DNA from 3 places in the Rheinheimera sp. WS51 genome. Region 2 is predicted to be linked to each of the others. Evidence: predicted binding sites of a transcription regulator. Region 2 holds the regulator's gene; each other region holds the start of a gene.

The links. The regulator sigma-54, encoded in region 2, starts transcription at its own class of promoters, with help from an activator protein. The targets are predictions, from matches to a motif close to TGGCANGNTNCNTGCTT.
Region 1: the regulator sigma-54 is predicted to act here: its motif matches at 3,179-3,195, upstream of glnA (glutamate--ammonia ligase).
Region 3: the regulator sigma-54 is predicted to act here: its motif matches at 1,381-1,397, upstream of ACRCA4_RS01620 (PEP-CTERM sorting domain-containing protein).

The regions. Positions count from the first base shown of each region.
Region 1 is NZ_JBOTRC010000001.1:545,701-550,961, forward strand. Features, by position in the region: gene glnL (nitrogen regulation protein NR(II)) at 1-957, opposite strand, end outside; gene ACRCA4_RS02590 (DUF4124 domain-containing protein) at 1,057-1,575, opposite strand; gene glnA (glutamate--ammonia ligase) at 1,700-3,109, opposite strand; gene typA (translational GTPase TypA) at 3,473-5,261, shown strand, end outside.
Region 2 is NZ_JBOTRC010000001.1:73,275-78,535, forward strand. Features, by position in the region: gene ACRCA4_RS00395 (Na+/H+ antiporter subunit G) at 1-396, shown strand, start outside; gene ACRCA4_RS00400 (HPr family phosphocarrier protein) at 441-710, opposite strand; gene rapZ (RNase adapter RapZ) at 717-1,580, opposite strand; gene ptsN (PTS IIA-like nitrogen regulatory protein PtsN) at 1,583-2,050, opposite strand; gene hpf (ribosome hibernation-promoting factor, HPF/YfiA family) at 2,058-2,345, opposite strand; gene ACRCA4_RS00420 (RNA polymerase factor sigma-54) at 2,369-3,850, opposite strand; gene lptB (LPS export ABC transporter ATP-binding protein) at 3,934-4,656, opposite strand; gene lptA (lipopolysaccharide transport periplasmic protein LptA) at 4,653-5,144, opposite strand; gene lptC (LPS export ABC transporter periplasmic protein LptC) at 5,134-5,261, opposite strand, start outside.
Region 3 is NZ_JBOTRC010000001.1:328,313-333,573, reverse strand. Features, by position in the region: gene ACRCA4_RS01625 (PQQ-dependent sugar dehydrogenase) at 1-428, opposite strand, end outside; gene ACRCA4_RS01620 (PEP-CTERM sorting domain-containing protein) at 612-1,331, opposite strand; gene ACRCA4_RS01615 (hypothetical protein) at 1,454-1,939, opposite strand; gene ACRCA4_RS01610 (hypothetical protein) at 1,939-2,391, opposite strand; gene ACRCA4_RS01605 (hypothetical protein) at 2,732-2,980, opposite strand; gene ACRCA4_RS01600 (transposase) at 3,208-3,906, opposite strand; gene ACRCA4_RS01595 (transposase) at 3,916-4,536, opposite strand; partial or broken gene ACRCA4_RS01590 (IS3 family transposase) at 4,605-5,261, opposite strand, start outside.

The DNA of each region.
Region 1 (5,261 bases), 470 kb from region 2:
AATAGATAAGCCTAAGCCATTTCCTTGCGGCTGGGTGGTTACCATAGGATAAAATAGGGTGTCTTTAACCGCTTCGGCAATCCCTGGGCCATTATCAATAACTTTAATAGCGGCAACCAACTTATAACGCTTTCCGTGTAAGGTGTGTTGAAATAAAACACGGGTTTGCAAGCAGATATCTCCGCCTTGAGTGAGTACTTGCTGAGCGTTACGGACGATATTAAGTAAGGCCTGTTGTAATAGTTCGGTATCAAAAGCAAAGTCAGGAATGCTGGGATCGTAATCTAAGCTAAACTGGACTTTATGGGGGTTGTCCATTAAGGCGAGTTGTCTAACTTGCTCTATCATTTGATGTAGATTATTTTTTTGCAGCTTTGCTGGCCGATAAGGGCCAAGCAATCGGTCAACTAAGTTTGTTAATCGGTCGGCTTGAGCAATAATTAGCTGGGTGTATTCGGTTAGCTCGTCAGTTAATGACATTTCCAGCAATTGCGCTGCACCACGTAAACCGCCAAGTGGATTTTTTATTTCGTGGGCTAAACCACGAATAAGCTCTCGGGCTGCCAAATGCTGATGTTGCTGTAAACTCTCTAAACTTATTTTTCTTTGCTGATCAATTTGTCTGATTTCTAGCAACAAGTGTTGCTCAGGATTTTCACAGTAAGTCACGGTTATATCGAGTAATAAATGCCGACCGTCTAAGCTAATGGCTTTAACATCTGTGACATTAAAATTATTCTGTGAAGAAATGGCTTGATTAAAACGCTGAGTGTTAACTTCGTTATACTGAAATAGCTGGCTAAAGTGCTGCTGTAAAATTCGTTTTTCACCTAAGCCTAATAAAGCACTAGTGGCCGGATTATAAAACGTAACAAGCAAGTGCATGTCCAGTAATAAGACTGCCGTTGTCATTTGCGCACTGATTAGTTTTTCTGTAGAAATTAAGCTATTAGTCACCGCTGCTCCTTTGCACCATATTGGTGCATTGCGCAGTGTAATCTAGAGAATAAAAAATTGCACGAATAACTTATTGCTTAAAAGGACATTAGCAAGAGGTTAGTTTGGATTAATTCGTGATGCTCGATGTAAGTAGAAAGTACTCACTGGACTTGTTGCTATTACTTTACCTGTTGCATCTAATAGCTGCATTTCTAGTTTATGTTCGCCCCGCTCAATATCTCTAAGTACAAAAATAGTACTATTTTGCGGTTCGGCTTGTGCTTGGCCATCAATGAGTAGCTTAACTCTTAAGCCGCGCTTAAATGATGGTGTTATGCGACCTGAGACATGGACAGAGCCGGTATTGTCTCGAACCGTTGCTTGATCTTCTGGCTGCATAATGCTGATTTCATATTGTTCTGAAGCTGGTTGTCTCGCTTTAGGAAGCGTAGGATCAGTTGCGGGCATAACATTAGGCCGAGCTAAAAAGTTGACTTCTTCTGCGCCCATTTGTGGGCTATCTGAAAAAACCAAAACACCATTTTCATCAGTAGTGACAAATACTTTTTTGGCTTGTGCATCAGCAAAGGTTGGCAACAACATACATAATACTAATAGCAATAAACTTTTATTCATTATTAGCCAGTCCTTATATTGCTTTATTATTTTTATAGTTTGATTACTCTATCGTGAATTGTTAATAAATTCTACTAAAAAAAAGCCCACTTAAAAAAGTGGGCTTTATCAATAACTTTTAGCTTTAAACGCTATAGTATAACTCAAACTCTAATGGATGAACGGCTACAGCAACTCGCATGGCTTCAGCACGTTTAATCTCTATATATGCATCAATCATACAGTCGGTCATTACGCCGCCTTTAGTAAATACAGCGCGGTTTTTATCTAGTTCGTCTAATGCTTCTTCTAAGCTTTTAGCTACTTGAGGAATATTAGCCGCTTCTTCTGCTGGTAAATCATATAAATCTTTATCCATAGCATCACCAGGATGAATTTTATTTTGAATACCGTCTAAGCCGGCCATTAATTGCGCAGTGAAGGCTAAATAAGGGTTAGCTGTTGGATCTGGGAACCGGCACTCAATACGGCGCGCTTTAGCACTTGGCACTAAAGGAATACGGATTGATGCAGAGCGGTTACGTGCAGAATAAGCTAACATAACAGGTGCTTCATAGTGTGGGACTAAACGCTTGTACGAGTTTGTTGAAGGGTTGGTAAAAGCATTTAATGCTTTAGCATGTTTAATAATACCGCCGATATAATATAAGGCTAATTCTGATAAGCCAGCATATTTATCACCAGCAAATAAATTGACACCGTCTTTAGCTAAAGATTGATGACAGTGCATGCCCGAGCCATTATCACCTACTAAAGGTTTTGGCATAAAGGTCACTGTTTTACCATATAAGTGAGCGACGTTTTGAATAACATATTTTAATTGCTGAGTTTCATCGGCTTTTTTAGTTAAGCTATTGAACTTGGTGGCAATTTCATTTTGGCCAGCTGTAGCAACTTCATGGTGATGCGCTTCAACTGTTTGGCCCATCTCTTCTAGCACCATACACATAGCACTACGAATATCATGGCTAGAGTCTACTGGAGGTAGTGGGAAATAACCGCCTTTTACTGTTGGACGATGGCCTTTATTACCGCCTTCATAACTCGTGCCTGAGTTCCAAGCTGCTTCTGTTGAGTTTATTTTAAAGAAGGAGCTACCCATGGTTGTTTCAAAACGAATATCATCAAACATGAAAAACTCTGGCTCTGGGCCAAATAAAATAGTGTCAGCAATGCCGGTAGAACGTAGGTAATCTTCAGCACGTTTAGCGATTGACCGCGGATCGCGATCATAGCCTTGCATGGTGCTTGGCTCAATAACATCGCAAGTGATATTAAGTGTAGTTTCCTCAAAGAAGGGATCTAAAACTGCGGTGCTTGGATCTGGCATTAAAATCATGTCTGAGTCATTAATGCCTTTCCAGCCTGTCATTGATGAGCCATCAAACATTTTGCCATCTTCAAAAAAATCTTCATCTATTTGATTGACTGGAATGGTAACGTGCTGCTCTTTACCTTTAGTGTCAGTGAAGCGTAAATCAATAAATTTCACTTCATTCTCTTTTATTAAACTCATTACAGTTGATGCAGACATGCATTCCTCCAGTTAATCTGATTTTTTTGCGTTTGGTTGCGCTTGTTACTGTTTTCACTTTTGCTATAGTAGCTAATTATATGCCAATTATTTAAGTTTATGTATTTATTGAAATAAATATTTATAACTCAATTTTTAATAAGATGCTCTGCACTATAATGGTGCAACTTGTTAGTGTTTTGGTGCAAGGTTGAACCCCACTAAGCCTATAACCATAAAGCATAAAATAAAAAAAATGCAGAAATATTAATATGCAGTTTTTCTTTCTAGGTAAAAACAGAGTAGAATATGCGCCCTTAACGTAAAGTTAATTATTGCCTAGTGGTCATTATGGTCATCTAGTGCCACAGAGGATATGTTTACATGAGTGTTACCGCAACAAACTTAGACAAACTGCGCAATATCGCCATTATTGCCCACGTTGACCACGGAAAAACTACTTTGGTCGATAAATTATTACAGCAATCAGGCACTTTTGATGCTCGCGCTAAATTAAAAGAGCGAGTTATGGACTCCGATGCGCAGGAATCTGAACGCGGTATAACTATATTAGCGAAAAATACATCAGTGCGTTGGAATGGTTATCACATTAACATTCTTGATACCCCAGGTCACGCCGATTTCGGTGGTGAGGTTGAGCGTGTATTATCAATGGCTGATTCTGTTTTATTATTAGTTGATGCTGTTGATGGCCCTATGCCGCAAACTCGCTTTGTAACCCAAAAAGCCTTTGCCCACGGTTTAAAGCCGATTGTTGTTGTTAATAAGATAGACCGTCCTGGCGCACGTCCAGATTGGGTTATTGACCAAGTATTCGATTTATTCGATAACTTAGGTGCAACTGATGAGCAATTAGATTTCCCTATCGTTTATGCGTCTGCGTTAAATGGTTGGGCAACCTTAGATTACAATGATAAAAAAGAAAACATTGACGACTTATTCTCGGCCATTGTTAAACACGTAGCACCACCAGCTGTAGAGTTAAACGGTGAAACACAAATCCAAGTTTCTCAGTTAGATTACTCTAGCTATTTAGGCATTATCGGTATTGGCCGTATTAAGCGTGGTAGTTTAAAACCAAACCAACAAGTGACTGTACTTGGTGCTGATGGTAGTAAGCGCAATGCAAAAGTAGGCCAAGTATTTGGTTATTTAGGTCTAGAACGTGTTGAAACCGATGAAGCAACAGCCGGTGATATTGTTGCTTTCACTGGTTTAGGTGAGCTTAAAATTTCTGACACAATTTGTTCGACCACCAAACTTGAAGCGTTACCGCCACTGACGATCGATGAGCCTACCGTAACGATGACGTTCCAAGTTAATACCTCACCATTTGCCGGTAAAGAAGGTAAGTTTGTTACCTCTCGTCAAATTTTAGACCGCCTAAATGCGGAGCTAAAACACAACGTTGCTCTGCGCGTTCAAGAAACTGACGACGGTGATAAGTTCCGTGTTTCAGGCCGTGGTGAATTGCACTTAGGTGTGTTAATTGAAAGCATGCGTCGTGAAGGTTACGAGTTAGCAGTATCTCGTCCAGAAGTTATTATGAAAGAAGTTGATGGCCAGAAAATGGAACCAATGGAAAACGTTACCATTGACTGTGAAGAGCAGCATCAAGGTTCTATCATGGAGAAAATGGGTGAGCGTAAGGCTGAATTAACCAATATGCAGCCAGATGGTAAAGGCCGTATTCGTTTAGACTTTATGATGCCTAGCCGTGGTTTAATTGGTTTTAGAACAGACTTTATGACCATCACTTCAGGCACTGGCTTAATGTACCATAGCTTTGATCACTACGGTGACTTCAAAGGCGGTAACATTGGTCAGCGTATGAACGGTGTTATGATCTCTAATGCAATGGGTAAAGCAGCAGGTTATGCTATTTTCTCATTACAAGAACGTGGTCGTATGTTTATCGGTCATGCTGAAGAAGTATATGAAGGCCAAATTATTGGTATTCATAGCCGTAGCAACGATTTAACTGTGAACTGTTTAAAAGGTAAGCAATTAACAAACGTCCGTTCTTCTGGTACTGATGAGGCAATCAACTTAGTACCACCAGTGCGCTTTACTTTAGAGCAAGCGCTAGAATTTATCGATGATGATGAATTAGTAGAAGTTACGCCTAAATCTATTCGTATTCGTAAGCGTC
Region 2 (5,261 bases):
GAACAGTTTTTAGAGTGGGTAGTGGCTTTTTTTCTTTTGCTTGGTGGTAGCTTTGTTTTAATTGGCTCAATTGGTTTAACCCGAATGCCAGATTTTTTTATGCGCTTACATGGCCCCACAAAAGCGACCACCGTAGGCATGGGCGGCATTCTTTTAGGTGCGATATTTTTCTTTAGCAGTCATGGTTCTTATAGTGCTCATGAATTATTGATCACGATATTTTTGCTGATCACAGCACCGATTAGTGCTCATATGCTAATAAAGGCAGCAATTCACCTTGAATTAAAGCCTATTGATAAAACGACAGGTTTAGAAAATATAGGTGATAATGCCGTAATAGAAAAACCGCTAGATAAAGCAGTGGAAAAATCATCAGCCACCAACGGTGACCAGTAATAATAAAACAATAAAACTAAACAGCACGCTTGCTATTAGCGGCTCTAGGCTTCGTCAAAGCCATTGTTAATTAAATTTACAACGGCAGCTAATGCTTGCTCAGCGTCTTCACCGTCAGTTGCTACTTGTACTGTTTTGCCTTTGCTACTCGCTAGCATTAACAATGCTAAAACACTGCTGGCATCAGCAACTTGCTGCTCTTGAATTAACTCTATTTTAGCGGAAAACTGCTGACATAATTGCGCGAGTTTAGTCGCAGCTCGGGCATGTAAGCCAAGCTGATTAACAATAGTGACATCTTGCTTGCATTGCATCGAGGATTAGCTTTGACGCTGATGGTGTCGGACTAGTTCGCGATGACGTAGTTGAACATCATCTCGATGGCTGCGATAGCTAGCTGCTAAGCATTCAGCTATATACACTGAACGGTGTTGCCCTCCAGTACAGCCAATCGCCACAGTTAAATAGCTACGATTATTACGCTCTAAGTGAGGTAGCCAGCTACTAATGAAACTATTAATCTGCCAAATATATTTAGCAACAACGGGTTGAGAAGCTAGATAGTCTTTTACTGGTTGATCAAGTCCTGTTAGAGGTTTTAAGTCCGGCTCCCAATGTGGGTTAGGTAAGAATCTGGCGTCGAATACATAGTCGGCATCTTTAGGAATGCCATATTTAAAACCAAAAGATTCAAATAGTATAACTAAGCGACCGGTTTTTTGGCCTAATATGCGCTCCCGTAACTGCTCTGCTAGTTGATGTACATTCAGCTCTGTGGTGTCGATATATAAGTCTGCGCTGCTTGCTACAGGATCAAGCAACTGCTGTTCACGCAAAATAGCTTCATCTAATGACATGGCCTTATGTGAAAGCGGGTGCATACGTCGAGTTTCGCTAAAACGGCGAATTAAGGTGCTATGATCAGCATCTAAATATAATATGTGTAAATCAACTTTACGCGGTAAATAAGATAAAATTTCGGTTAAGTCATCTGGGTTTTCTGGCAGGTTGCGCACGTCAATACTGACGGCAACTCGCTCATATTGTCCCATAACCGTTGTTGCCAGTGTCGGCAGTAAGTTAACCGGAATATTGTCAACGCAGTAATATCCTAAGTCTTCCATTACCCGTAAAGCTACCGACTTACCTGATCCAGAACGGCCACTAACAACAAGTAACTTCATCATTATGAGTTAACCTCGCAATGCTCCATTAGGAGCTGATAAAGTTGTTGATTAGTTTCGGCGGCACGAATTTTTTTGGTTAATTCTTTCTGGCTGAGTAATTTAGCGATACTAGACAACGTACTTAAATGAGATTGACATTGATCTTCTGGAATTAAAATGGCACAAAAAATATCAACCGGCTGATTGTCTATAGCGTCAAAAGCGATCGCTTCTTTACTAACAACAAAGACTAAAATAGGCTTGACCACGTTGCTTAGTTTGCCATGGGGGATGGCGATACCACCACCTATACCTGTAGAGCCTAACTTTTCTCGCGCCATTAGTGCTTCTAAAATACTGTACTCGGTGACTTCAGGTAATTGCTGCTGCGCTAGCTCAGCAATATATTCTAAAATACGCTTTTTACTATTAAAAAGAACTGCACTTTTAGTGCAGTTCTCCGTGAGCATGGTGGTTAAATTTATCATAGATGCTTTAGTGTCGAGTTAACTTTTCTTTGTGTTTAATAACTTGTCGATCAAGTTTATCGATTAGCTGGTCAATGGCTGCATACATATTTTCATCATCAGCGACGGCGAATACTTCAGCACCACTTAAGTTAATCTTAGCTTCTGCTATTTGTTTTATTTTTTCGACAGTTAAAACAACATTTACGTTAGTAATATGCTCAAAATGCCGTGCTAATTTTGCGAACTTAGTGTCTACGTACTCTTTTAATGCAGTTGTGATTTCAACATGACGACCAGTAAGATTGATTTGCATAGGCTATTCCTTCTTTTAATTACTTATATTAAGGTCTTGCGCTGGTTTGACGGTGGAATATATAAAGACTCACGATACTTGGCTATAGTTCGCCTTGCAACGTTTATCCCTTGTTCTAGTAATATTTCGGCCATTTTGCTGTCACTTAGCGGTTTAGCCGGATTTTCCGCCGCCACTAATTTTTTAATAAAGGCACGAATAGCAGTGGATGAACATTCGCCGCCACTATCTGTACTCACATGACTAGAGAAAAAGAACTTAAGTTCAAATATTCCTCTTGGCGTATGCATGTACTTTTGGGTTGTTACTCTTGAAATAGTTGACTCATGCATGCCAACCATTTCTGCCACATCATTTAATACCATGGGTTTCATGGCTTCTTCGCCATGTTCAAAAAACGCCTGTTGCTGCTGCACTATACAGTTGGACACCTTTAACAGCGTTTCGTTTCTACTTTCTAAACTTTTTATAAACCATTTTGCTTCTTGTAAATGAGAACGAATAAATTGGCTGTCGTTGCTATTTTTTGCCGTTCTCGACATAGCCGCATAGTGTTGATTAACTCGTATTTTCGGCATAGTCTCAGTGTTTAACTCAACCTGCCAACGGCCTTTAACTTTTTTTACACTAACATCTGGAATAACATATTGTTGCTCCTGCCTAATCACATCAGCACCAGGGCGAGGATTTAAGCTTTGTATCAATTGCATAACTTGTTTTAGCTCATCTTCTTTGAGTCTAGTCACTCTCATCAAAGAACGGAAGTCCCGATTAGCTAAATAATCAGAATGTTCTAATAAAATCGACTGGGCTTGGGCTAAAAAGGCTGTTTCTTGCGGAAATTGACGTAATTGGACTAATAAGCATTCTTGAATTGTGCGGGCGCCAACGCCAATAGGATCAAATAGTTGGATCCGCTTTATCACCGCTTCTACTTCATCAGCTTCAACATCAGGTAAGTCTAGTGATTGCAGTATTTCTTCACAGCTAATAGTCAATAGGCCAGTTTCATCTATTGCTTCAATAATCACTTCTGCAATAATTAAATCGACTTGAGAAAAGGGCGTTAATTGCATTTGCCAACGTAAATAATCTTGCAGACTTTGGCTTGTCTCTCCTTGATATGCGGTATCGTCATCACTGTTGCTACTGCTTCCAGAACTAACCGGTGTTGCACTAACGAGGTCGTCCCAGTCATTATCTAATGGCAGATCTTCTTGAATATTATTGTCGGTTAATGCTTCACTGGCGTCAGTTTCGCTGATATCTGTTTTTGAGTCATTCTCGGGTGTTGAGTCATCTGTTTTTTGACTATTTTGTTGTAATGATTCTTCCTTTTGTGAAGTGTAGTCGTCTTCAGCTTCTAGTAAAGGATTGGCATCAAGCGCTTCTTGAATCTCTTGCTGTAATTCAATAGTAGACAGTTGCAATAAGCGAATAGCTTGCTGCAACTGGGGTGTCATGGTCAGCTGTTGTCCTAAGCGAAGTTGCAAAGATGGCTTCATGTACTTCTACTGTTCTCCTGAAACACAAATGACTAACGGATTAGCTTTATATAAAGCTACTATACCTAAATTATATATTTAAACTATAGTCTGAATTGCTCGCCTAGGTATACATCTCTTACTTTTTGGTCTGCTAATACTTGTTGTGGTGCACCTGACGCGATTAATTCGCCATGACTTACTATATAAGCCACTTCACACACATCCAGTGTTTCGCGTACATTATGATCGGTAATTAATACGCCAATCCCTCGCTGGCCTAGATGTTGAATAATTTTCTTTATATCTAATACAGATATAGGATCAACGCCTGCAAAAGGTTCGTCTAAAAGTATAAATGCAGGCTCAGCGGCTAAGGCTCTTGCTATTTCAACACGGCGGCGTTCACCACCGGATAAACTCATGCCTAAGCTATGTTTAATATGGCCGATATGAAACTCTTCTAATAAGTTATCGGCTATTTCTTCACGTTCTGCACGGCTAAGTGATTTACGTGTTTGTAAAATTGCCATTAAGTTATCGTACACACTAAGCTTGCGAAATATAGAGCTTTCTTGCGGTAAGTAACCAATACCTTTTCGCGCTCTAGCATGAATAGGTTCAAAGGTCATATCTTGATCATTCAGGGTAATGCTGCCCTTATCAGAAGGCACTAGGCCAACGATCATATAGAATGTTGTTGTTTTACCGGCACCATTAGGGCCAAGCAAACCAACTATTTGGCCAGCATTAACTTCTAAACTAACGTCTTTAACAACTTGTCTGCCTTTGTAACTCTTAGCCAAATGCGCTGCCACTAATTTCATGGGTTATCATTTCCCTCAGGTGTAAAAATGGTTGTAACACGCTTGGTCTTATTACTATCTGCACTTAATTGTTGTTTTTCAACGTTATAACGAATAATAGATGCTTTTACTATGCTGCCACTTTGGGCTAGTTCGGCGTCGCCACTGAGGGTTAAGGTACGACTAGAAGGCTCATAACGCATTTGATTCGCTTTAGCGGTGACTAACTTACCGCCTTCCATCATTTGGGAATAATGTACTGGCCGTCCACTGGCAATATAGATTTCTTTGCCTTTACCCGCACTGGCATTGATTTCTAATTGATCGGCTTTCATCTTCATTGAGCCTTGGCTAATAATGACATTATTATGGTAAGTCAGTACATTTTCTTTGATCGAAGATAAGTTATCTGCATCAATCTGAATTTGTTGCTTATAATCTGGCTCGGCAGCATTAGTACTTAATGCCACTAATAGTAAAGCTGTTGCCGATAAATAATTAGCCTTCATTTTGGTATACCGTTTTATTATGTTGCAGTAAATGTAAGGTCTTTTGGGTTAAGTCTGCCTGAATACCCACACCTTCAATATAGAAACCTTTGCCCTGAACACGTACCGCTTGGTTGT
Region 3 (5,261 bases), 260 kb from region 2:
ATAACAGTTACATCATGCAGCTTATTGTTTTCAAGTCGCGCTCTGGCCACAGCAGTACTTGTAATATCACTGCCGGTACTTTCTGGCTCAGCATAAGCAAAATAGACTAATTTATCTTGACTAAAATTTGGGCTTAATACTATGTCAAATAAACCACCTTGACCGCGAACTTTAATTTCTGGCAAGCCGCCAATTGGCTCTCCCACAGTGCCATCGGCGGCTATTAATCGTAAATTACCCGCCCGCTCGCTAACTAGCATTTGGCCATCATCTAAAAACGCCAAGCCCCAAGGGTGATTAAGACCAGTGGCAACAGTATCTACTTTAACATCTGCCCAGCGGGTTTTAAGAATATCGGAGTCAGCATGGCTAGTTAAACTTGTCAGGCTAAGACTTAGTAGCAAAAAAGTCATCCTTAGTGATTTCATGTTTTCTCCATCAGCTTTTAAAACACAATCTGTTGTAATGAATTAAGCATAAACCAGTTAACTGTAAAAGGAAGAGTAAAATTAAGCAGAGATTTATATCAGGTAGATTAGTTTAAAAACTGTAACTATTAAAAACCCCAAGCACTTGTTACTGCACTTGGGGTTAACACTAACGTAAATAGCTTAGCCTTTACGAAAAACACGACTAAATAAGCCCATTAACCCTAAGCCAAATAGCGCGAGTGTGGCAGGAGCTGGCACGCCTTCTGCGATAGGAGCTGCTTGGTCTATATAAAACATATCCATACCAAAGCAAAATGCATCATGAACATGGCCAGGTTGGCCGTGAACTGTACTGGCCGAAGTGAACCTAACAGTATCTACCGCATCAAAATTAGCACTTAAGAAAATTTGCGGATCGGTCTGTAACGGGCTACCTACATTATTAATGCCAACAAAACCCCAAGTATCTGGCGTTAATAACATCCGCTCTAGCATAACACCACCACTCCAAGCCTCAACGTAAGTTTCTTCATCACCAGTAGCCCAACCACCACCCACGCTGGTATTACTAGTTAAAATAAAATAGTTTAAGTCAAAAAAGCCACCACCGATTTTTTTGATTTCCATAGCGCTTAACGCATTACTCCAATGTGCATGCACCACAGCATTTGATGCCCCGTAATAATCACCAATAAACTCATGGCTGCCAATAAAGTCAAAAATAAAACCATCTTCTTCGTAATAATCAACATTATTACATGATGCGCTATCTGATACCGCACAAGTACCACCGTTACCTAAATATGCTGTACCGCCAGAAAAGTCAATAATGGCGGCGTTAGAAAAAGCACTAAAAGCTAACGCGCCACTAAGAATTAAATTAAGTAAAAACTGTTTCATTCAAATTTCCTTTTAATATTATAGTTATGTAATCTTTATGAGATTTGACATGCATACTTCCAGCCAAATCTACAGCATTGATTTTTAACGAGTTAATTTACTTAATTTAAATTTGTGTAAAGTTACCTGACAGGATAAGCCAGCAACCACTTCAAATAAGTAATAATCACCATATATAAAGCGAGCAAAAACCCTAGGTAAAATACGCGATACATAATATTTTTAATTCGCTCTTGGCTAATTTTGGGTTCTATTAAAAGCCAATAAAGCATACAAAACAGTCCGAATAGGTAGGGATACCAATAGATAATTAGCGCTGGTTTATAAAAATAGGCATTAATATTTAGCGGTTTATCTAAAAACCAAAATACTAGCCAATGGCCGCCTAACCACATAGCATATAAAATACTGCTCATCACCACTTGAGTCAGGGCAGTAGCAAGTGAGGACACTAAAGGTGACATTTCAGGCGCAGTGATCCTGTTAGCTGTTTTAACTGACGGGCTATCTTTTTCTTTATTTGTTTTTATTGATACTAAAGCTAAAAGCGCGATAACAGGCGTAAAGGCGTTAAGTACGTACATCCACCACTCAGCTTGGCCGTTCATTAAATCACCCTCTCTAGCAGCCAGAGAATATGATTAATTCCCTGAAGCACCATGCCTAAGATTAAAAACGGAAAAAAAATAAAACTACCCACATTCCATTCTAAGCCATCTTTAGATACAAGCGCTTTTAAGGTAAATAAACTGACCACATAGCCAATGTAGCAGAGCCAATTACCGTCTACTGCAATAAAAGCCAAAGGCGAGATATCCTCAACAGCTAAAGGCAATAAAACTACCAGTTTAAAGCCCATAGTCAGCAAGGTTGCTAACAAGCAAAATCCTGCATAGACCACTAAGTTAATACGTTTAGAGTTACTCGGTAAATGATAAAAAGCCTTAATATTAAAGCCCAAAAATGATTCATGATCTGAAAGCAAAAATAGAAACGCAGTTAAATAAAACGGATTTAAAAAGGTGTAAGCTAATAAATTAAGCTGTTCAGAGGAAGTCATTATCTAATTCCATTTATATAGACACTACGGCACCATCGAACCAAGCGCCATAGCGCTATGATGAACGACAGCGGGATTACTACAACTGCGAAAAGTGACCACAGGAAGAGCAACTCACTGATACTGCCCGCCCATCCGTTACATTGGAAGCCACCAAAGCCAAATGCACAGTTAGCTGCTGAAACTGCGGTTGAAATAATACCTAGGGTCGCCACCAAGATAAACGTCGCGATGGAAGCAACGGGAAATCTAGGCTTTCTTTCCCTGTCTTTATCAATAGCGAGCGGCTTGTTACACGCCCTGTCCTCAGCTTTACTATGGGTTATCTTTGATAATTTTTTTATGTGATTTCTCTTAGTTTATTAAGAACCTCGACTAATATTTCTGTGCCCATAGTGCTTTGAATAAGATCGTTCATTTCGCCTTGTAGAAACGCCTGCCACGAAACAACTTTTGCCCCTGAACCCTGTGCATAACGGCCATATGCAGACAAAACTGTCTTGTTATCTAATATGGACACTAAATAAAGCTCTTTATCTGGCTCGTCTAGTTTCCATTCAAATAGAGATTTAGGTTGTTTATATGCCATTTAAATTATCGATCTAACGCTTATCAGGCGGGGAAGCCTATATTTAACCAAATATCTTTTCATTTTGTAAATTTATTGTTTTGAAGGCTACAACAGCCTATAGCTTTATTCAATAAGTTACTGTTACAGCAAACTTAGCCAGCAGCACAAAGGCAAAAATTAACCATGCGAATAATTGGGGTCAGATCAAAATTAAATCTGCTTAAATAATTGGGGTCAGATCAAAATTAAATCTGCTTGCGCCACCCAACCGGCCGTCCTCTCTGCCCCATTTGCTGCCGCCGTCCCGTTAAATCTGCAACTTCTTGCTTAAACCTGTCATTACCCAGCGCCATACCACTTTTCGCCGCGCTGCGAATATCACACAACAAGGCCTCATTGACTTCGCCTTTGAACATATCACGATAGGCTTGCTGCCGCTCAACCTCAGACTCTGCCAAAGCCAGATAACACGCATGCGGCTGGCACAACACAGATTGCTTACCCAGTGCATTGATGGCGTAGCTGGACCAAGCATACTCCGCAGGCGAACTCACCATACCTGCCCGTACCGGGTTCATTTCTATATAGCGGTACACCGCTAAAACATAGTGCTCTTCCTGCACCAGACAGGATTTGAAGCGCCCTTCCCATAACGTGCCACTGCGCTGGTAGCGCCGGTTGAAATACTGCACGTATTGTCGTCCCAGGCTTTGCATCATCTGGCTGATACCGCTGCTATCAGACGCAGTACATAACATATGCACATGGTTGGTCATAAATACCCAGGCATGAAGGTGCACACCAAAGGCATCCGAATACGTTTTCAACCAATGTGCATAAGCGGCAAAATCTTCGTCATCTGCAAAACACACCTGTCGGTTATTGCCGCGCTGAATTATGTGCTCTGGCACGCCGGCTAAATGAACTCGGGGCAGTCTTGCCATAGCTGAGTCTCAGGTTACTGATCGATAGCTTAAGCTTAGTCTATTTAATTTTGATCTGACCCCGTTTATCAACAAGGCCTCATTGACTTCGCTTTTAAACATATCGCGATAGACTTGTTGCCGCTCAGCCTCAGACTCTGCCAAAGCCAGATAACACGCATGCGGCTGGCACAACACAGATTGCTTACCCAGTGCATTGATGGCGTAGCTGGACCAACCATACTCCGCAGGCGAACCAACCATACCTGCCCTTACCGAGTTCATTTCTATATAGCGGTACACCGCTAAAACATAATGCTCTTCCTGCACCAGACAGGATTTAAATCGCCCTTCCCATAACGTGCCGCTGCGCTGGTAGCGCCGGTTGAAATACTGCACGTATTGCCGCCCCAGGCTTTGCATCATCTGGCTGATACCGCTGCTATCAGACGCAGTACATAACATATGCACATGGTTGGTCATAAATACCCAGGCATGAAGGTGCACACCAAAGGCATCCGAATACGTTTTCAACCAATGTGCATAAGCGGCAAAATCTTCGTCATCTGCAAAACACACCTGTCGGTTATTGCCGCGCTGAATTATGTGCTCTGGCACGCCGGCTACATGAACTCGGGGCAGTCTTGCCATAGCTGAGTCTCAGGTTACTGATCGATGGCTTACGCTTAGTCTATTTAATTTTGATCTGACCCCGTTTATCGTAACTCACTAATATCACTGTAGATATAATGGCTCAGCCAATCATAGCGTACCGTGCGATTAAAGCGTTCTATGTAAGCATTTTGCTGCGGTTTACCTGGCTGAATAAACTTCAATTCAATCTCATTTTTTACGGCCCAATCCGCTAATTTTTGACTGATATATTCGGGGCCATTATCACAACGTATTTGTTTTGGTTTACCGCGCCATTCTATGATGTGATTTAATGAGCGTATAACGCGCTCTGCTGGTAAGGATAAATCGGCATCAATCGCTAATCCTTCACGGTTAAAATCATCAATAACATTAAACAAACGACACGTTCTACCATCTGAAAGTTGGTCATGCATAAAATCCATTGACCAACATTCATTAATGGTTTCTGGTACCGCTAAAACGTCTGGTTTCTCCCGCGTTAAACGTTTTCTCGGCTTAATGCGCATATTCAATTCAAGGTCACGATAAATGCGATACACACGCTTGTGGTTCCATAAATAGCCTTTCACATTCCGTAAGTACAAAAAGCATAAACCAAAGCCCCAATTACATTGATTTTGAGTTAGGCCTAACAGCAGCTCGGCTATTTTTAAATTATCGCTCGCGAGTGTTGCTTTATAGCGATAACAGGTCTCACTAATCTTAAATGTGCGACAGGC